Linked DNA regions of Flectobacillus major DSM 103. The protein of the gene in region 1 interacts with the protein of each later gene in a pairwise test. Links are inferred from orthologs where the notes say so. Each region holds a gene or a part of one and is shown on either strand. Other genes may lie near its edges.

What was found. Proteins that work in one complex are often made in the same cells at the same time.
Region 2: the proteins of pepT (region 1) and tpiA interact in binary tests that used the Escherichia coli proteins (3 or more experiments, as listed by UniProt). The link is inferred for Flectobacillus major DSM 103 from one-to-one orthologs.

What each region holds. Positions count from the first base shown.
Region 1 is NZ_KE386491.1:619,739-628,157, reverse strand. The notes cover bases 3,356-6,176. They hold pepT (peptidase T), read right to left. Parts: upstream 5,480-6,176; coding sequence 4,232-5,479; downstream 3,356-4,231. Other genes in these bases: FLEMA_RS0104430 (citrate synthase), read left to right, coding at 5,852-6,176; polA (DNA polymerase I), read right to left, coding at 3,356-4,014. Outside these bases: FLEMA_RS67490 (DUF5672 family protein), read right to left, coding at 221-1,045; more of polA, read right to left, coding at 1,183-3,355; more of FLEMA_RS0104430, read left to right, coding at 6,177-7,123; FLEMA_RS75885 (septal ring lytic transglycosylase RlpA family protein), read left to right, coding at 7,465-8,419. UniProt on the Escherichia coli protein: Cleaves the N-terminal amino acid of tripeptides.
Region 2 is NZ_KE386491.1:4,193,625-4,200,587, forward strand. The notes cover bases 2,799-5,773. They hold tpiA (triose-phosphate isomerase), read left to right. Parts: upstream 2,799-3,892; coding sequence 3,893-4,654; downstream 4,655-5,773. Other genes in these bases: FLEMA_RS0144635 (aspartyl protease family protein), read right to left, coding at 2,799-2,834; FLEMA_RS72605 (hypothetical protein), read left to right, coding at 3,188-3,613; FLEMA_RS72615 (cytidine deaminase), read left to right, coding at 4,902-5,378; FLEMA_RS72620 (TVP38/TMEM64 family protein), read left to right, coding at 5,417-5,773. In the rest of the region: FLEMA_RS72600 (S41 family peptidase), read left to right, coding at 1-1,356; more of FLEMA_RS0144635, read right to left, coding at 1,494-2,798; more of FLEMA_RS72620, read left to right, coding at 5,774-6,100; rpsA (30S ribosomal protein S1), read left to right, coding at 6,233-6,963. UniProt on the Escherichia coli protein: Involved in the gluconeogenesis. Catalyzes stereospecifically the conversion of dihydroxyacetone phosphate (DHAP) to D-glyceraldehyde-3-phosphate (G3P).

The DNA of each region.
Region 1 (8,419 bases):
CTTACAATTGTGTACTTTTTTCCAATAAATACAAACAAGAGGTCTCTATTGTAAATTATCCCAAAATATTGGGAAGACTCATGTTTAACGAATATCGTCTAGGAGTATAAACCGAAAGCTTATTTATACGTGCTAATAGAATAACAATTCAGATAAAAAACATCTTCTATAAGGGTATTTACCTCCAAGAGGATATGTTCTCAATAACTTTTTTTACTTATTACAAACAACTAGGCGATTTTTTCTCTGCTTCATTAAACTTCTCTTCCCAAAATGCAGGCTCGTGTACGTCCCAAGCATGACACCCGAAGGGTAATTTCCCCAATTTTTGAATAGACCGTTGCGGAAAAAATTCAACCGAAAAAGCAAGGGCTTCACGATAATCGGGAGTTTTGATATGCTTAACAAAGCGGTTTACTTCTATACCAAAAAATACATCTTCGTTGAATTGATGCCCATTCTGAGCTAAATAATAATCTATTTTGACCCTAAACTGGTTGGTTACCTTCAAAAAGGCACTCACTTTTCTGAGCGAAAAGCCTCCATTGCCTACGCTATTTTGTAAGATAATCTCTTTGGGCGTAATACCGTCTTCTTTGGTGAGTCCCAAAACTGTCGCTATTTTCTTTTTTATATTAAACCGTATTTCGTCTAATGGCGACGTAAACTCCCAATCTCTCAACCAGGGTGCACCAATATAATCATACCCTTTTTGACACCATTCTGTTAATTGATCGCTAAAAATGTAGGCATCTAACTGATAAATTAAAATATATTCAAAATCTACAAATCGCTGATAAAATTCTGACGACATCATCAGTCGGTTATACGCCTGAATATCAGCAAAATACATAGACGGGAAATTTTCAACACTCAAATTGTCATATTGTACCAACAAAGCCGACAAATCCAAATGCTCAGGTTTTGCGATTATCATAGGGTGGTTTTTCAATACTGAGACACAGCGTTCAAGCGACCTCCTTTCGCCATTGCTTAGCACCGCTTTGTACATTGGAATCACTACTGCAACCTCTTTTTTCAACATAAATATCAATGATTAAACAAGCTCGAAAATCGACTCATTGTTATTTCCAAATCTTCGTGCTTGCTAATGTACGTTAATACTGATTTTTGAATCCTACAAGTCCTAATTAAGACTTGTAAGGTTACGACATTGTCGGATTAGTGAGCCTCTAACCAATTGGCACCAAGCCCAATACCAGTTTCCATTTTTACAGGAAACTCAATAGCATGAATCATAAGGTTATTGACATTTTCTTTGAGCAAGTCTATTTCCGAAATATGTGCATCAAAAACCAATTCATCATGTACTGTCAAAATCATGCGTGACTTGAGTTTTTCTTTTTTGATAAAATTATTCACCTTTATCATAGCCACTTTTATCATGTCGGCTGCCGAGCCTTGAATAGGAGCATTGATAGCGTTCCGTTCGGCAAAACCGCGTTCTACCATATTCTGAGCGTTAATATCTCGGAGGTAACGCCTTCTGCCTAAGACCGTTTCGACATAGCCCATATCACGAGCTTTGATCACCGCCGAATCCATGTATTTTTTGATAGATGGAAACTCACGCCAATAGCTATCTATAATTTCTTTGGCTTCGGTACGAGAAATATCTATTTGTTGTGACAATCCAAATGCCGAAACACCATAAATAATACCAAAGTTAACCGTTTTGGCTTTTCTACGCATATCTGGCGTTACTTCGTCGAGGCTTACATTAAACACTTTGGCAGCAGTAGTAGCGTGAATGTCACGTCCCTGATTAAAAGCCTCTATCATAGATTCGTCCTGAGCAAAAGCCGCCATAATACGCAATTCTATTTGCGAATAATCGGCCGACAATATCTGAAACTCTTCATTACGAGGAATAAACGCCTTTCTGATTTCACGCCCACGAGGGGTTCTTATCGGAATATTCTGTAAGTTGGGATTGGTACTCGACAAACGCCCTGTTACAGCCACGGCCTGATTAAAAGAAGTATGAATACGTCCTGTTCGTGGCGAAATCAGCAAAGGGAGGGCATCAACATAAGTGGACTTTAGCTTTTGTAATTCTCTGAAATCCAAAATCTTACGAGCAATTTCATGTTCACCTTCGAGTTTCGACAAAATTTCTTCGCCCGTCATATATTGCCCTGTTTTGGTTTTTTTGGCCTTAGGGTCTAGTTTAAGCTTTTCAAAAAGCACCTCCCCTAATTGTTTGGGCGAACCAATATTAAAATCAACTCCAGCCAGTTCAAATACACGGTCTTGTACTACACGCATATCGCTTTCAAGGGTTTTGGACATATCTGCCAAAAACTCGGTATCAATACGAATACCCTCTAGCTCGATATCGGTAAGCACCTGTGTAAGGGGCATTTCTACCTCCTCAAACAATTTGATGGCACTTGTACTTTCAGCTAAAATAGGATGTAGCTTTTGTTTTAACTGAAGAGTAATATCAGCATCTTCGGCAGCATATTCTTTGATTTTTTCAAAGTCAACATCACGCATATTGCCTTGCTTTGCTCCTTTTTTTCCGATGAGTTCTTCAATAGATACTGGCGTATAATTCAAAAAATCTTCTGCCAAAATATCCATATTATGGCGTTTGTCTGGCTCGATAAGGTAATGTGCCAGCATAGTATCGTAGAGTTTTCCTTTTACCGAAACACCGTATTGCTGCAAAACCATCAAGTCATATTTAATATTTTGAGCTATTTTTTCGATACTTTCATTTTCAAATACAGGCTTAAATTCATTCAAAATCGCCTGAGCATCTTCTCTATTTTCGGGAATAGGCACATAAAATGCTTCGCCAGCACGATAGGCAAAAGCCAAACCTACCAATTCAGCTTCTACGGCATCGATATTGGTGGTTTCGGTATCAAAACAAAGGCTATCTTGAATACTCAGAAAATGCACTAAGTTTTGTCTGAGTTCGGGCGTATTAATTAAGTGATATTCATGAACGGTATTATGAATATTGCCTTTGGTTGCAAGCTCAACGCTTGGACTGCTCAAAGGCAAGGTTTTTTCTTGTACCAAGCTACCAAACAAGTCCATCTGACCACTGGCCTGAGCTTTGGCGGCTTTGGGCGAAGTTTCTTCTTTTGGCGTAACAGCCTCGGTGTCTTCACCTAACATTCTTTTGCGAAGCGTTCTAAACTCCAGTTCGTCCAATAATGCCGAAAGAGCATCTTTATTCACTTCCGACATACGCAGATCGTCTTCGATGAAATCAATTGGTACTTCACACAATATTGTAGCCAACTCTTTAGACAAAAGCCCTTGCTGAGCAAAGTTGATTACATTTTCCTTTTGTTTACCTTTTAGTTTATCAACATTGGCAATCAAGTTTTCGACCGAGCCATACTCCTCAATAAGTTTCTGAGCGGTTTTTTCTCCAATGCCAGGAATACCAGGGATATTATCGACAGCATCACCCATAAGGCCAAGAATATCAATTACTTGATCAACACTTTTGATACCCCATCGTTCACAAATTTCGGCAGGCCCCAATACCTCTACCCCTTTTCCCATAAAGGCAGGTTTATACATTTTGATACGTTCCTCTACCAACTGGCCATAATCTTTATCGGGAGTCATCATATACACCTCTATATCGTCGTGTTCACGCACAGCCCTTTTGGCAATAGTACCAATAACATCGTCGGCCTCGTAGCCATCCATGATAAGCTTTGGAATATTCATGGCATCTAAAAGGCGTTTTACATACGGAATAGCCACAGTAATATCTTCGGGTTGTTCTTGTCGCTGAGCCTTATATGCCTCAAACTGAATATGTCGAAAAGTTGGCTTAGGCGTATCAAAAGCTACCCCGATGTGTGTTGGTTTTTCTTTTGCCAAAATCTCAAGCAAAGTATTAGTAAAACCAAACACAGCACTTGTATTCAAGCCCTTAGAGGTGATTCTAGGCGTTTTCTGGAACGCAAAATGGGCTCGATATATCAACGCCATTGCGTCGAGAAGAAACAGTTTTTTCATAAAGAAAGGTAATTAATAATGCGTGTTGAATAAAACTTTCTGACAATCAACACTTTTACATGACCGATTGATATACGTATTATCATAAAATCAGTCACTTATAGATTCTCATCACCGCTGCTATCTGAGCTACAGAGCTAGCAGGCTAAAATTTCATTTCCCAAAAATACCAAAATCTGACGGGAGTAATACATAAAAAAGGCTAACAAGTTTTTCATTAGGCTTTTTCTTCCCAAACACGACAAATATTAACAATCGTTTCTACGGCCTTTTCCATGTCTTGTACCGAAACCCATTCATGTTTGCCATGAAAAGCATGTTCGCCTGCAAAAATATTAGGGCAAGGCAAACCCATAAACGACAAGCGAGAACCATCTGTACCTCCACGAATACTCATTTGTTTGGCCTTGATACCACTTCTTTCGATACCCTCAATGGCATTTTGAATAACAGAGGGGTATTGGTCGAGTATTACTTTCATATTGCGGTATTGCTCGTGTACTTCAAAAGTAGCCTTCGAGTTGGGATACGACAGCAGTACCTCGTCCATAATATTTTTCAAAATAGCTTCATGAGCCTGCAAAGCACTATCAGTAAAATCACGAATAATAAACGACACTTCGGCTTGTTCTACCGCCCCCGATATTCCTACAGGATGAATAAAGCCTTCTTTCCCTTCGGTGGTTTCGGGCGAAAGTTTTTCTTGGGGCAAATTGGCCACAATTTGAGCTGCAATTTTCAAAGCACTTTCCATTTTGCCCTTGGCAAATCCCGGATGTTGACTAACCCCTGTAATTTTTATGATAACGCCATCGGCCGAAAAAGTCTCATCTTCCAGCGAGCCAAGTGTTTCACCATCAATGGTATAACCATAATCAGCCCCTAGTTTGGCAAGGTCGACCTTGGCAGTACCTCTACCAATTTCTTCATCGGGCGTGAACAATATTCGTACTTTACCACGTTGTATATTCGGATGCGTCATTAAATAATAGGCTGCATCCATAATTTCGGCAACCCCCGCTTTGTTATCGGCACCCAACAAAGTAGTGCCACTAGCAGTTATAATATCATTACCGATTTGCTCAGCCAAGTCAACATGTTCTTTTAAGCGAATCACCTGAGTGGTGTCGTCGGGTAGCATCAAATCTTGTCCTTGATAATTGGTATGAATAATGGGTTTTACGCCTTGTCCCGAACAATCTGGCGAGGTATCAACGTGCGCACAAAAACACAATACTGGTACATTTTTGGTAGTATTGGCAGGAATCGTGGCATATACATAGCCATATTCGTCGAGTTGGGCATCGGTAATGCCCATTTCTTGCAATTCTTTCACCAATAATTGGCTTAAATGTTTCTGTTTTTCGGTAGAAGGCTGAGTCTCGGAAGCAGGGTTCGACTGGGTGTCAATCTGAACGTATCTTAAAAAACGCTCTGTTACGGTATTTTGATAGTTTATAAGCATTTTATTCAATTTTGAGTATGGTATTTTAAACAAAAATTATAATAAATCAAATTAAAAAGTAGGTATAACTGGCCTCAACAATACGAGTTTTGCAGCGTTTTATTTAATTATTCGTAGAATTTTTATGGCAAAAATTATTTATTTCACAACTTTTAACAAAGGTAATGAAGGTTTCAAATTTCGTGATTATCTTGCATAAACATTCTTTTGGGAATCATTATTAGGTCTAGTAAAATTGTACAATTTATATATGTATCTAAATTTACCAAAGAAACACTAGAGGAATGCCTTGCTAAAGGCAATTTTCAGTAATTTCGCTTCGTCAAAATAAAAACAAATTTTCAAAAGGTTAAGCCAAATAATATATAGGTTATGTCAGATTTTGCAGAACTATCATTAGGTGATAAACGCATTCAGTTGCCTGTTATCACAGGAACTGAAGATGAAAAAGCAATTGATATTGCCAAGCTCCGTGACGAGACAGGTTATATCACAATTGACTCAGGTTACAAGAATACAGGTGCCACAAAAAGTGCCATCACATTTTTGGATGGCGAATTAGGAATTCTTCGTTACAGAGGGTACTCTATCGAAGAATTAGCTGAAAAAGCTACTTTCTTGGAAGTTGCTTATCTCTTGATTTATGGTGAATTGCCTACTGCAGAGCAATATGCCTCGTTTGAGACAGAAATCAAAATGCACACTATCGTCAATGAGGATATGCGTAAGATTTTTGAAGGCTTCCCTGTAAATGCTCACCCAATGGGCGTTTTATCAGCAATGGTATGTGCAATGTCTGCTTTTTACACAGGCGATAAAGCTGGTTCTGACGAGCTTAACATTATCCGTTTGTTGTCAAAAATGCCTTCAATGGCTACTTGGTCTTACAAAAAATCTCAAGGACACCCAATCAACTATCCTAAAAATTCGCTGGATTATTGTTCAAACTTCTTACAAATGATGTTTGCTTTGCCAGTAGAAGACTATACTGTTGACCCTGTGGTTTCTGCGGCATTGAACAAGCTCTTAATTCTTCATGCCGACCACGAGCAAAACTGTTCTACTTCTACAGTTCGCTTGGTGGGTTCGTCACATGCAAGTTTATATGCTTCTATTTCGGCAGGTATCAATGCCCTTTCGGGGCCTCTTCATGGTGGTGCCAACCAAGAGGTAATTGAAATGCTAGAAGCTATCAAAGCTGACGGTGGCGATACAGATAAGTTTATTGCTATGGCAAAAGACAAAACGTCTGGCTTCCGTTTGATGGGCTTTGGCCACCGTGTTTACAAAAACTTCGACCCTCGTGCTAAAATCATCAAAAAAGCAGCAGACGATGTTTTGGCTAAATTAGGTGTAAACGACCCTATTTTGGAAATTGCAAAAAAATTAGAAGAAGCAGCTCTTAACGACCCGTATTTTGTTCAACGCAAGTTATATCCAAACGTTGACTTCTACTCAGGCATTATTTACCGTGCTTTAGGTATTCCTACCAATATGTTTACAGTAATGTTTGCGATTGGTCGTTTGCCAGGTTGGATTGCTCAGTGGAAAGAAATGAAATCAAACAAAGAGCCTATCGGTCGTCCACGTCAAGTATATGTTGGGGCTACTCCTCGCGAGTATGTTGAGATTGCCAACAGATAGAAAGTCTCCATTTTGGCTTTTTCAAGCCAATAATGATATAAAAAAGGGTATGCTTCTTGCTTGAAGCGTACCCTTTTTTCTTATATAAAATTTGGTATTGATGTTTCAAAACTACTATTTCATACTGTTATTAAGAAAAAAGCAAAAGCTAATTTTTTGATAGTCAGATATATAAAATTTTTTATTACCTTTGCAAAATGTTTTCCTTCCTTGGAACGTACTATATAATACCGTAATCCCACATTCAGTGGTGCTTCTTTGTTTCTGTTAAAGTATGCTTATTCTTTCGTGCAAAAGCACATCAAGCGTTTACTTTTTTCAAATATTTAAACCGTAATTCTATGAGGATATTCAAGTATGTATTACTATTTGGCGTTGTGTTGTGGTGTAATTGTCAAGCAAAAGCTCAAGTTGGTGAAAAGTATTATGGCCGAGCCTCTTATTATGCTGACAAATTTCATGGTCGAATGACATCAAGTGGTGAACCCTACAGCCGTGAAGAATACACAGCGGCACATCGAACCCTACCATTCAATACTATTTTGGAAGTTACCAATACTACTAACAACAAAACCGTTGTGGTAAAAGTAAACGACAGAGGGCCTTTTGCTTACAGTCGTGTATTGGATTTATCGTTTGTGGCAGCTCGTGACTTGGAGCTACTAGCCAATGGAGAAGCTGATATTCAAATTAAGGTGATTGCCATGGACAACCCTGCATACGTATTGGCATCGTACGAACCTGGCGCTAAAGGCGATTTTACTCGTGAGTTTCGACAGCATTTGCCCATCAAGTTTGAGATGAAAGATGGCAAAATGATTTTAGATACTGCTTATCAAGCTACGCCTACTGTAGCATCAGCCCCAAAGGTTTTGCCTATTCAAACCAACCAACCTTTGATAGTAGAAACAGCTCCTCAAAAAATATACAATTCGGCCGATTCTAGCCAACAACATAAGTATATTAGGGTAATAAAGGATATTAACGGCAACTATAAAATAGATGCTTCGGGCAATCCTGAAAAAACTACACTAGCAAGCAATACGCCTGCTACTCCTACAGAAAACAATAGCCCTAGCAACTCCAACCGACACGAATACTTAAATGTATACACCGACGCTGAAGGTCGAATCCGTGTGAGTTCTGGCAATACTACCAACAATACCAACTCATTCACTAGCGACCTGCCCTCAAAAGTTTCGGTTACTCCCCAAAAGGAAACAACTATTCTAGCTTCACAAAAAGAGCTTGCTTATACAACCGAAGCCAAACCTGTTGCTGAAAAAACCAAAGAAG
Region 2 (6,963 bases), 3.6 Mb from region 1 along the record:
TTAGAGGAGGCTCATCCAGGGCTAGGCAAATACACTTCAAAAGAAGCCATGGATGGGGCTTTTGAAGATACTTATAAAAAAATAGGAGATGAAATGACCGAAAAGGAGTTTGGGCTATTGTTGAAACCCCTCATTATCAAGATTCGATGCGGGCATACTGACCTCCTATTTTCGCCAGAAATGCGAAAATTTACCCGCATTCAGAATCGAGCATGGACTATTCCTTTTTCATTTTTTATTCAAGGCGATAGGCTATTTATAGCTAAAAATGAATCTAACGATGCCTCTATCGAGCTAGGTACAGAAGTACTAGCTATAGAAGAAAATACAGCAGGAAAGATATTGCGAACATTACGCAAATACCTTCCAGCAGATGGCTACGGCGAAGCCTTTAAAGATGCCACCTTAGAAGCGGGTTTCTTTGAAGATTACTATATTGATATTTTTGGAGGAAAAGAACAATACCACTTTACCCTCAAAAATCAACAAGAAACACGCATTGTTTATCCTGAATTAAAAGCAAAAAGCATTCCTAATCGTTTGCCAAGGCTATCGAAAGAAGACGAGCTGGCAAGGCGATTGAATCGTTTAAGAAGCCTAACGTTTCCGACCGAAGTTAGCTCAACGGCAATACTCAAAATATCGAGCTTTTCTTACGACGATTATGAATCTTTCTTGATGACCCATGAACGCTTTTTTCGAGAAATTGAGCAAAACAATATCACTAATTTAATCATTGATTTAAGGCAAAATTCGGGAGGAAATCATGAAATAGCCTTGGATTTGATGAAGTATCTGGCCGACAGTACTTTTGTTCTTACGGCTCATGCCGAAGCACCAGTATTAATTCCATCGTTTATTGTAAATAATGACGTGGAGCAACAAGATGCCAACCGAGCTTTTTCAGAAAGAATTGTAAAGAAATGTGGCGAAGGTACGTATTGCTTGAATATTCCATCTGTAGGAAAACATAAGCCCTACGAGCAATATCGTTTTAAGGGTAATGTGTATGTACTTATAGGCGAGCAGACTTTTTCGGCAGCCTCAAGCTTTGTTGCAAGTCTAAAAGCACAACGAAAAATTACCTTGGTAGGACGCGAAACTGGAGGAGGTGAAGAGGGGTGCAATGGTGGTGTTATCTCGACAGTGGTACTGCCTTATTCAAAGCTAAGGCTACAATTTCCTCATTTTAGAATTACAACTGCCCTCAAGTCGCTTAATATTGGGCAAGGAGTAAGCCCCGATGTAGATGTACAATATACCATTTTGGAAAGGCTCAATAAAGTTGACCTCGAACTTACTCGAACTTTTGATTTAATCAAAAAAACAGAATTGAGTAGGCTAGGTACAAAATAGAAGCAACATTTCAGCATAGCTGAGTAAAGATAAATTTAGTTTTGGTTTAAGTGAGTTATAGTCGCATCGTGATATTCACGATGCGACTTTTATGTTTGATTACGTAGCTAATTTATTGGTACACAATTAGGGTCAACTTATATGACTCGTCTGAGAGTCAGGGTTGTTACAATTAATTCAGGCCCTCTTTTTATTACAAAATTGATAGGTTTTCCTTCCCCTTTCTGGAATAGTTTATAGATTTCGGTAATAGTAATATCTTGCGATGATTTGTTGTTGATAAACAGTACACGGTCGCCTTCTTTAAGCCCAGCCATTTCTGCTGGCGAATTTTGTTCAACTTTTTCAATATGAAATTCATGGTAGTCTTTACCTTTGGCCATCAGTTCAAGCCCAGTCATATTGTGTTCAAAAGGCTCTTTGAGGCGTTTGTTTGAGGTTTTTAACACAATATATGAATCACGATAATTAAAAGTAATTTTAAATCGCCTCAAAAACTCACAGCCAATATTACCGTTGCGATTCATTGCCGACAAGCCAGCCCTTACCTTGTACGACGAACTGTCGGGAAAAGATGCTACTAGATTTTGGAGTGTATATTTCCCAATTCGGAGCTGTTTTACACGGCCAAGCTTGCCATTGATAATCCCACTAAGCCCACGTCCTAATTGAGCATTTACAAGTTTTTTGGGTAATACAATGCCATTGCTTTGGTTGGCATCCAACGATATAGCATGGCCAGCCCCAGTATCTAAAATAACCTTCAATGGTAATGTTTTTGAGCTATCAACAAGCTCCATCATGTTGAGATAAGGCTTATTGTCTTCAATAGTTATAGGAAAACGCTCGCCTTTAGAAGGTTTATATTTATACGTTTCGGGGTTTTGAATAATAATCTGATGAGCTGCAAAGTCGATAGTAACAACAAACCGATTAAATAAGTCATAGCCAATAATTCCGTGAATAGGTCGGCCTACAAATTCGCTCAGCTTGAGCATATCCGAACTCAGGGTAACAATATTTTGGCGATAGCCCGTAACCTCACCCAATAGAATGGTGTTGTTAAGAATAATACTGGCTTCGAGGTCGCCGCCTATGCCAGCACCTGCAAGTTTTACTTTGCGAACTCCCTTTAATTGCTGTTTTTGTAGACAAGCAGGATCTGTGACAATAATCGAACTTACACCTGTGTCTAGGATAAAATGTAGCGTGTCAGAATTGTTGATTTTTAGTGGAATAATAATCAGATTGGCTTGAAGCTCGAAGGGGATTTTAGACACCTTTCTTTTCTTAGAAAGCTGAAAACCAAACTTTTCCTCTTGATTTGTATCATTGTTTGAGCCTGAAATATTGTTGTTGTGTGACCAATGCGAATGACTATTCGTCAATACTGGGTAGTTTGGAAAAGCAAATAGCTGGCTGTTATATGCCAATAAAATGACCAGCCAAAGAAATCTTGTGATTTTTAAAGTTTTCATATCCTTGTCTGTTTAGCATATACCTAATTTACAGGATATTATCAGAAAATGCAAATATTTTTCCTGTAAAAAAACAATTTTAAATTTGAAAAATTATAGCACACTTGGTTTTATACAAATCACTAATGTAAAATAAAAATTGAAACTACACATAACACAATCTAGTTGAAGTATTTGTTAAAAGTTGAAAGTAGATAAAAGCAACTATATATATTGATGATATTACTTTTTGCTTGTTAACTTTGTGTTTTGCCAGAATATACTTGTATTCAGTGAAATAACGCTCCGCCAAGGTGCATTAAGGAGATTAGATAAAGTAGTTGTGTTAGTTTCCCATAAAAAACCATAATATCATGCCCAAAGTAGTTAAATTATGCTTAATGTGCTCAATCGTTAGCACAACATTGCTTTCTTGTGTAAGTAATCAAAAATACAAGGATTTATTGCAAGACAAAGACCGACTGGATGTTAATGTTGAGCGAGCACACAAAGAAATTCGAGAGTTGAAAGAAACCAAAATTGTGCTTGAAGACCAGATAAAGTATAAAAATACGGAAATCACGAAGCTAGAAGCACAGGTAAATTCGATTAAAAAACAAGCCGATGCAATGGACAAACGTTTTTCTGAGCTAGATGAGCAAATGAAAAAAATGAGTACCGAATTAGACCATAAAAGGTCGGAGAGTGCTCAGCTAGTGGCTAGCTATGAAAGAAAAATTACAGAATTACAACAATGGGCCAATAAGCTTAAAACTAAAAAGAAAGCTAGAAAAAAGTAAAATAGGAACGAAGGTACTTGAAGGGTTTTTGATCAGACCGCCTCTTTGGTGCTATTTATACGGTAGTTTTCTTTATAGAAAGGGGTTCTTATAAGCCCTAATTCAAAACCTCATGAAATAATTGAGGTTTTTTTATTTTGTATCCTTCAAGAAGATAATTTTAGTACATAAATTTGTAACTCAAATAAATATCAACCAAAAAACAGTTGTCTAAAGAATTTGATGATACTTCATACCGATGAATATCATACTTATCTCTCCCCGACTATCTTTAAAATAATGAGAAAAAAAATCGTTGCTGGTAACTGGAAAATGAATAAAACAATGGAAGAAGCGTTGATTTTAGCTTCTGAAGTTGCAAACATGGTAAAAGACGAAGTGTCGACAGATGTAACTGTCGTGATAGCTTCGCCTTCTTTGTATTTGAGTACTTTACAAAAATATGCTGAACCAATCGCCAATTTGAGTATTGCCGCTCAAAACTGCCACCAAAAAGCTTCTGGTGCATTCACAGGCGAAATTTCAGCTCCAATGTTGAAGTCTATTGGGGTGGAGTATGTAATCTTAGGCCACAGCGAACGTCGTCAATACTTTGCCGAAACAAACGAGCAATTGGCAGAAAAAGTAAATATCGCTTTAGAAAACGGTTTGACTCCAATTTTCTGTTGTGGAGAATCTCTAGAACAACGTGAAGCAGGTGGTTTCTTAGAATTTGTAGCTTCTCAGTTAACCGATAGCTTGTTCCATTTGTCGGCTGAAGATTTTGCTAAGGTAGTAATCGCTTACGAACCAATCTGGGCTATTGGTACAGGCGTTACGGCATCGTCTGCTCAAGCTCAAGAAATGCATGCTTATTTGCGTGGACACCTTGCTACGAAATATGGTCAAGAAATCGCTGACAATGCTTCTATTTTATACGGTGGAAGCTGCAACGAGAAAAACGCTCCAGAATTATTTGCTTGTGCCGATATCGACGGTGGGTTGATTGGCGGTGCTTCATTGAAATCTCGTGAATTTACCAATATCGCAAAGTCATACTAAGTCTATGAATGTGTTTGAATGAGCAGTCTTTCTATCAAATACATTTGTTCTTATAATTATCAAAAAGCTCTGGACATATTTGGGTCTGGAGCTTTTTGATTTTGGGGCTTTCAGATAGCTAAACATATCTTCTATTGCTTTGTTAATGTGATACTTACATACTATCGTGATAAATTTTCATGGATGAAGAACTTTTCTGGAAAACAGTGCGTTATATCTTTCCCTATTTCTAAAACATACTAAAACTATGCAAAGAGTAAACGTCACCATTTCGCTTGAATCGTACGATTCAGAAACAGAATTAAGCACCAAAGAACAGTTGCTTTTGATAGAGGCCAGAAAGGCTACTTATAAATCGTATGCCCCTTATTCACAGTTTCATGTGGGGGCAGCCGTACTCTTAGACGACGACACCATTATTACTGCCAATAACCAAGAAAATGCAGCATTTCCTTCGGGTTCTTGTGCCGAACAATCGGCTATATTTTGGGTAGGTGCTAACCACCCCGACAAGCAAATCAAAGCCATTGCTGTGATAGCTCGCCCGGGAAAAGGAGACGATTTTAGAGGAGTTCCACCGTGTGGGGCTTGCCGTCAAGCAATGCTCGAATACGAGGTTCGCCAAAAGCACCCTATTCGCTTATTGATGTTAGGAGCTAATAATCAGGTATTAGTAACCGACTCAATAGGCGATTTGTTGCCCTTGAAATTTGAAGAGTTTTAATAATCAAGAGCCTCAGGTTCGTGACCAATCGCAATATCATGCTGGAGTTTTTAAAAAAAAATACTTTTTCAATCGTCTACGCCTTTTTTTTGGGGCTAATGCCCTTGCTAGTAAGTTCATCTATCACTTACTGGGTGGTTTTTCATGAAGCCCAAATACAGGCTTTTTCTTGGCAAAACTGGGCAGTTATATACCTAATGGCTTGTTTTACAATGTCATTTGCTATGACACCGACAACCTTTGTTGCCTTGCTTAGTGGTTATTTTCTAGGCTGGAGTGCCATTATTCCTGTTTGTCTGAGCTATTGGGTAGCTTCTATTATTGGATTTAAAGTGGCCGAAAAAATTGACGGAGGGCGATTTTTACAAATATTGACTGAAAAGCCAGAAGTAAAAAAAGTAATGAATAATCTTCAAAAGCAAGAATTTAAGATAATACTCTTAGCAAGGTTATCGCCAGTATTGCCTTTTGCCGTTAGTAACCTTATCTTTTCGTTTTCAAGAGCCGACCTTCGCAATTTTATGACAGCAGGTTTTATCGGAATGCTTCCTCGAACACTGCTTTCTCTTTGGCTTGGTACACAAGCCAAAGAAGTCAAAATGCTCTTAGAGCACCCAAGCGAAGGCAGTTTTACACAATTATTGATTATAGGTTTGATTGTAGTATCGGTTTATGGGTTGTTTATCTTGGTAAAAAGAGCCATTGATAGTTCAAAGCAGTAAAAAATATTCTTGTCTCATTTTCAGAATATTAGGATTTTTTTGTACCTTTGCACCCCCAATAAACTGGGAAATTTCACTAAAATTCAATGTGTTTGCCCGCCACATTGATGTAAAGAGGGCTTTTAAGCAAACATGGCTAATCAATTAGCAGATTTCGACTGGGACTTAGTCGGCACAAAAGGTATCGGTGGTGGTTATTCTGCCGAAGAAAGAGCAAGATTAGAAGCTCTTATTGAAGGTACATTAAACCTCGTTACTGAAAAAGAAGTAGTAAAAGGTACAGTTGTAGGTATTACAGACCGTGAAGTGATTTTGAACATCGGTTTCAAATCAGACGGTATGGTTCCAACTTCAGAATTCAGAGATATGCCTGAGTTGAAAGTTGGAGACGTAGTAGATGTTTACGTTGAGAATCAAGAAGACAAAGCAGGTCAATTGATCCTTTCTCGTAAATTAGCGAAAGTAATGACAGCTTGGAAAAACATCGAAGATGCTCTTGAGCAAGATACCGTTATCGATGGTTTTGTTAAGCGCCGTACTAAAGGTGGTCTTATTGTTGATATTTTTGGAGTTGAGGCGTTCTTGCCAGGTTCTCAAATCGACGTTAAGCCAATCCGCGATTTCGATATCTTTGTAGGTAAGAAAATGGAAGTGAAGGTTGTGAAAATCAACCACGCTAACGATAACGTAGTTGTATCTCACAAGGTACTTATCGAAAAAGACCTTGAAGAACAACGTCAATTAATCTTGAATAACCTAGAAAAAGGACAAGTCCTTGAAGGTGTTATCAAGAACATGACTAACTTCGGTGTGTTCATCGACTTGGGTGGTGTTGACGGTTTACTTCACATCACAGATATTTC